2 regions of the Shewanella sp. KCT genome follow, and region 1 is predicted to be linked to the other one. Evidence: predicted binding sites of a transcription regulator. Region 1 holds the regulator's gene; the other holds the start of a gene.
What was found. Region 1 encodes sigma-54, which starts transcription at its own class of promoters, with help from an activator protein. Its sites were predicted from a motif close to GTTGGCACGNNNNTNGNNT; they were not measured.
Positions count from the first base shown of each region.

Region 2: a site for sigma-54 is predicted at 1,049-1,067, ahead of glnA (glutamate--ammonia ligase). Genes of this name have one in related genera too.

Region 1 covers NZ_LVDJ01000008.1:160,902-164,110, reverse strand. Annotated here, with positions in the region: gene lptB (LPS export ABC transporter ATP-binding protein) at 1-548, shown strand, start outside; gene AYI87_RS13105 (RNA polymerase factor sigma-54) at 683-2,170, shown strand; gene hpf (ribosome hibernation promoting factor) at 2,201-2,488, shown strand; gene ptsN (PTS IIA-like nitrogen regulatory protein PtsN) at 2,491-2,934, shown strand; gene rapZ (RNase adapter RapZ) at 2,931-3,209, shown strand, end outside.
Region 2 covers NZ_LVDJ01000005.1:209,254-212,462, reverse strand. Annotated here, with positions in the region: gene typA (translational GTPase TypA) at 1-780, opposite strand, end outside; gene glnA (glutamate--ammonia ligase) at 1,149-2,558, shown strand; gene AYI87_RS09520 (M14 family metallocarboxypeptidase) at 2,742-3,209, shown strand, end outside.

The DNA.
Region 1 (3,209 bases):
TCTTTATCGACGATGACGACCTGACGCTAGACCCCATGCACCTACGCGCCCGCAAAGGCATAGGCTACCTGCCTCAGGAAGCCAGTATCTTCCGTAAGCTCTCGGTGCGGGACAACATCATGGCCGTGCTCCAGACCCGCAGCGATCTTAATAACGATGGCCGCGAAGAGGAGCTGGAACACCTGCTGGAAGAGTTTCATATTACCCATATCCGTGACAGCCACGGCATGGCGCTCTCGGGCGGTGAACGTCGCCGGGTGGAGATCGCCAGAGCGCTGGCCGCCAACCCTAAGTTTATTCTTCTCGACGAGCCGTTCGCCGGGGTCGATCCCATCTCGGTAATCGACATCAAGAAGATCATTGAGCAGCTCAAGAATCGCGGCCTGGGGGTGTTGATCACCGACCATAACGTGCGCGAAACATTAGATGTCTGTGAGAAAGCCTATATCGTCAGCCATGGTAATCTGATCGCCGAGGGCACACCCGCCGAAATCTTAGACAACCAGCAAGTACGAGCAGTGTACTTAGGTGAACAATTCAAGCTATAGTTAATCTTATAATGGGGCCACAGAGGAAAAACCACGCGTTAATTGTGGCCTTAGGAACTATCCGATATATTTGTCCGGCACATATAGCCAGAGCTTTCTCATTTTATAATTAGAAACAAGGGAATAGCAGTACGATGAAAGCGTCACTTCAGCTCAAAATGGGTCAGCATCTCACCATGACGCCCCAGCTACAGCAGGCCATACGTCTGTTGCAGTTGTCGTCATTAGAGTTGCAGCAGGAGATCCAGCAGGCATTAGAATCCAACCCGCTACTGGAGTTGGATGAAGAGCAGGAGAGCGCCAGCATCGAGCTGCAAGACGATAGCGTCAGCGACAGCTTCGACAGCAAGTACGACGACAAGATAGAGCTGGATTCGAGCCAGGATAACTCAGGGGTCGAGACCTCAGATGCCCTGACTCAAGACTCTATGCCTGACGAGCTGCCGGTGGATACCACCTGGGATGAGGTCTACACCGCCTCGCCAAACTCAAGCTCGGGCGCCATGCGCGACGACGACATGCCTTTTCAGGGCGAGACCAGCGAAGGTCTGTATGAACACCTGGAATGGCAGAAGAACCTGACCCCTTTTTCCGATAACGACCTGGCCATCGCTACCGCCATCATCGACGCTATCGACGAGCGCGGTTACCTCACCCAGACCTGTGAAGATATTCTCGAGGCCATGGGCGACCCTGAGATCGAACTCGACGAGGTCGAGGCGGTGCTCAAACGGGTACAACACTTCGACCCTATTGGCGTGGCGGCCCGCGACCTCAGCGAATGTCTGACGATCCAGCTGGCCCAATACAGTGACGACACGCCGCACATCGCTAACGCCCGCATGCTGATCAAGGAACACCTGGATCTCATCGCCGGACGCGACTTCCGCCTGCTGATGCGCAAGACCAAGCTCAAGGAAGATGAGCTGAGGGATGCCATCGCCCTGATCCAGACCCTGAATCCCCGTCCAGGGCTCGCCATCACCGCCAGCCGCGACGAGTACGTGATCCCAGATGTGACCGTCACCAAGAAGAAGGGACGCTGGGTAGTCGAGCTCAACCCAGACAGCATGCCCAAGATCAACGTCAACCAACAGTATGCCGCCATGGCCCGCAGCACTAAGAGTCAGGCGGACGGCCAGTTTATTCGCGGTCACCTGCAGGAAGCCAAATGGTTCCTCAAGAGCCTGGAGAGTCGCAACGAGACCCTGCTCAAGGTGACCAACTGTATCGTCGACTTCCAGCAAGGTTTCTTCGAATTTGGCGAAGAGGCGATGAAGCCCATGGTACTGAACGACATCGCCGAGGCGGTGGAGATGCATGAATCCACCATCTCACGTGTGACCACGCAAAAATATATGCATACCCCGAGAGGGATCTTCGAGCTTAAATATTTCTTCTCCAGTCACGTCGGTACCGACGATGGCGGAGAGTGCTCTTCAACAGCAATACGTGCCTTCATCAAGAAGCTGGTTGCTGCGGAAAACCAGAAAAAGCCATTGAGCGACAGCAAGATGGCTCAACTCTTGGCCGAACAGGGTATTAAGGTGGCTAGACGCACCATTGCCAAGTATCGCGAGGCAATGCTTATACCGCCCTCGAATCAGCGCAAGAGCTTATAAAACAAACCTGGAAACTGGAGGACTATCTTTATGCAAATAAACCTGACTGGGCACCATATCGAGATCACCCAATCTCTACGAAGCTACATCGAAGAGAAATTCACAAAGCTTGAACGTCATTTCGATCAGATCAATAATGTGCACGTTGTATTAAATGTCGAAAAGTTGCAACAGAAGGTTGAGGCAAAGTTACATCTCCGTGGCGGAGAAGTGTTCGCAACATCCGAACATGCGGACATGTATGCCGCGATAGACTCCCTGATTGACAAACTCGATCGTCAGGTCATTAAACACAAAGAGAAGCTTACTAAACATTAACGATGGAACTGAGTACCATCCTGCGGCCGGAGTGCACCACCTGCGCCACTCCGGGCAGTAAGAAAAAGGTACTGGAGCTTATCAGCGACTTAGCCGCTGTCCAGTACCCCACCCTCTCCTCTCAAGAAATATTTGAAAGCCTTCTGGCTCGAGAGAAAATGGGCAGCACAGGTATAGGCAATGGTATCGCGATTCCTCACGGACGGCTGACTAACATAGATCAACCCGTGGCCGTACTGGTGAAATGTGCTGAACCAATCGCATTCGATGCCATTGACAATCAGCCCGTCGATATCCTTTTTGCGTTATTGGTGCCCGCAGATCAATGCGAGCAACATCTTAGCACCCTGGCCGCTATGGCCGAGAAGCTCAATGATAAGGCGATCATGAAGCAGCTAAGAAAGACCCAAGACGAATCCGAACTCTATCAGGTGATCACCCAATGAAATTGGTTTTGGTATCCGGACGCTCAGGATCGGGAAAATCCGTCGCACTCAGGGTCCTAGAAGATCTAGGCTACTACTGTGTCGACAATCTGCCCTTGCAGATGATGGAGTCCCTGCTGGAGCAGCTCAAGGGACGCAGCGATCTCGTGGCCATCAGCGTCGATGTACGCAACATGCCCAGCGAAGAGATCCAGCTGGAAAAGCAGCTGGCCAAGCTCCCCAAAGATACCGAAATCTTAAGCTTCTTCCTGAACTCCAGCGACAATGTACTGCTC
Region 2 (3,209 bases), on a different contig from region 1:
CAGACCCATGTAGCCGAGTACCTGGCCGATCTTACCGTTACGTGTGGTACCATCGGCACCCACAACGGTAACCTGCTGGTTCACCTTAACGCTACCGCGCTTGATACGGCCAACGCCGATAACGCCCACGTATGAGTTGTAGTCCAGCTGAGAGATCTGCATCTGGAAGGCACCTTCGGCATCGGCGTCAGGTGAAGACACTTTCTCGACGATGGTCTCGAACAGTGGCGTCATGTCTGTGCCAGTCTCTTCAGGATCCAGAGTCGCGAAACCGTTCAGTGCAGAAGCATAAACGATTGGGAAGTCTAGTTGCTCGTCGGTAGCACCCAGGTTGTCGAACAGGTCGAATACTTGATCGATAACCCAATCAGGGCGCGCACCCGGACGGTCGATCTTGTTGATCACTACGATAGGCTTAAGGCCTTGAGCGAAGGCTTTCTTAGTCACGAAACGTGTCTGTGGCATTGGACCATCGACCGCATCAACTAGCAGTAGCACACAGTCAACCATAGAAAGTACACGTTCTACCTCGCCACCGAAGTCGGCGTGGCCAGGGGTATCAACGATGTTGATACGGTAATCGTTCCACTTGATGGCAGTATTCTTCGCCAGAATCGTGATTCCACGTTCCTTTTCAAGATCGTTGGAATCCATCACCCGCTCAGCGGCCTCTCCTCGAGTCTCAAGGGTTCCAGACTGTGCCAGCAGCTTATCAACCAGGGTCGTTTTACCATGGTCAACGTGTGCAATAATGGCGATGTTACGTAAATTCTCTAACACGGATAAACCTCTTACCATCGAAAAAATAGGGTATTGATAACAGCCCTAATAATAGCTGTTGCAATAAAAAACGTGCCATTCTACTCTAGCGAGGGGCTCTCGCACAGGATTATTTTTTAGTCAGCTATGAATAGTCATGTTTATATTGGTGCGCACCATATTGGTGAACGCACCATCAAGAGGCATCAGTTGCACCTTTGTGGTGCAATAACGAGATTCCCGCCACCTACCTTCTTTATTGTTCCCATAAAAATCAATACGTTAAACTTTTGGCACGAGTCTAGCTTTACTCATGCCAGAACCGCGTTGGTCGCAACGCTGAATGATATAAGAAGGGCATCCCCTCTACTCTACTCGGAGACTTTAGAATGTCAGTTGAATCAGTTTTACAACAACTAGAAGAACTTGAAGTTAAGTTTGTTGATTTGCGTTTTACCGATACTAAAGGTAAAGAGCAGCACGTATCTATTCCTGCTCACCAGGTTGATGCCGATTTCTTTGAAGACGGTAAAATGTTCGACGGTTCATCTATTGCTGGTTGGAAAGGCATTAACGAGTCAGACATGGTACTGATGCCAGACCCAACTACCTTCGTTCTTGACCCGTTCACCGAAGAAACCACTGCCCTGATCCGCTGTGACATTCTCGAGCCAGGCACTATGACTGGTTACGACCGCGACCCACGCTCTATCGCTAAGAAAGCCGAAGAGTACATGGTTTCTACCGGCATCGCCGATACCGTACTCATTGGTCCTGAGCCAGAGTTCTTCCTGTTTGACGACGTTAAGTTCGGCACCGACATGTCAGGCTGTTTCGTTAAGCTAGACGCTAAAGAAGCGGCTTGGAACTCAGGCACTCACTACGAAGACGGCAACACAGGTCACCGTCCATTCGTGAAAGGCGGTTACTTCCCAGTAGCACCGGTTGACTCTTCACAAGATCTTCGTAGCGCCATGTGTCTGGTTCTGGAAGAGATGGGTCAAGTAGTTGAAGCGCACCACCACGAAGTGGCGACTGCCGGTCAGAACGAGATCGCGACTCGCTTCAACAAGCTGACTGAAAAGGCTGACGAAATCCAGATCCTTAAGTACGTGGTTCACAACATGGCCCACGCTTACGGCAAGACGGCGACCTTCATGCCTAAGCCAATCGTTGGCGACAACGGCAGCGGTATGCACGTTCACCAATCACTGGCTAAAGATGGTGTAAACCTCTTCTCTGGTGACAAGTATGCGGGTCTGAGTGAGACTGCTCTGTACTACATCGGCGGTATCATCAAGCACGCTCGCGCGCTGAACGCCTTCACTAACCCAAGCACCAACTCGTACAAGCGTCTTGTGCCTCACTTCGAAGCACCAGTCATGCTGGCCTACTCGGCACGTAACCGCTCTGCGTCTATCCGTATCCCAGTAGTGCCAAGCCCTAAGGCACGTCGTATCGAGACTCGCTTCCCAGATCCAACGGCTAACCCATACCTGGCGTTCGCTGCACTGCTGATGGCTGGTCTTGATGGTATCCAGAACAAGATCCACCCAGGCGAAGCCATGGACAAAGATCTATACGATCTGCCAGCGGAAGAAGCGGCTGAGATCCCACAGGTTGCAACCTCTCTTGAGAACGCACTTGAGAACCTGGATGCAGACCGTGAGTTCCTTACCAAAGGCGGCGTATTCTCTGATGACTTCATCGATTCTTACATCGCGCTGAAGACAGCAGAAGCTGAGAAAGTGGCTCGCACCACTCACCCAGCCGAGTTCGAACTGTACTACAGTCTGTAATCCTTGCTACTAAGCTAGGAGGTTCATTGCTCGAAGAAGCCGCCGCGTAAGGCGGCTTTTTTATGCCCTTTTACCGGCAGGTAAACTTGGCTTAAGCGCCTGATGGCGGGCATAAAATTGATTTAACTTTATGGCCAAACTGCTATCATGATCACGCCGAATCACTTACTTTAGAATCCCATTATGTCTAGCCGCGATCCCTTCCAGTCTTTCACCTGGCACAGCGATATTTTTAGCTGTCAGAGCAATGATATCAGCAGCTTCTATGCCCGCTTAGAAGAGCAGGCTAGTCGCCTCGGGCTACAGGCGCGCAAGCTGGGCGATGCCGGTCCGCATCCGCTGGAACTGTATCAGTCACCGGCGCAGAAGGCAGATCAGCCCTCGATATTGATCAGCGCCGGCTTTCATGGAGAAGAGGCCGCCGGCCCCTGGGGGCTGCTCTACTTCCTCAACGAACTGGAACCCGAGCTCTTCGGCCAGATCAACCTTAGCCTGCTGCCACTGGTGAACCCCACTGGTTTCAAGCGCGGCCATAGATTCAACAAATTGGGACAAAACCCGAATCGCGGCTTCGTGTTAGAAAACGGCCGTGGCCGTAGCAATCAGGACACCTCTAGCGAGGGCGAGATCCTGCTGGCTCACTCCCAGCTG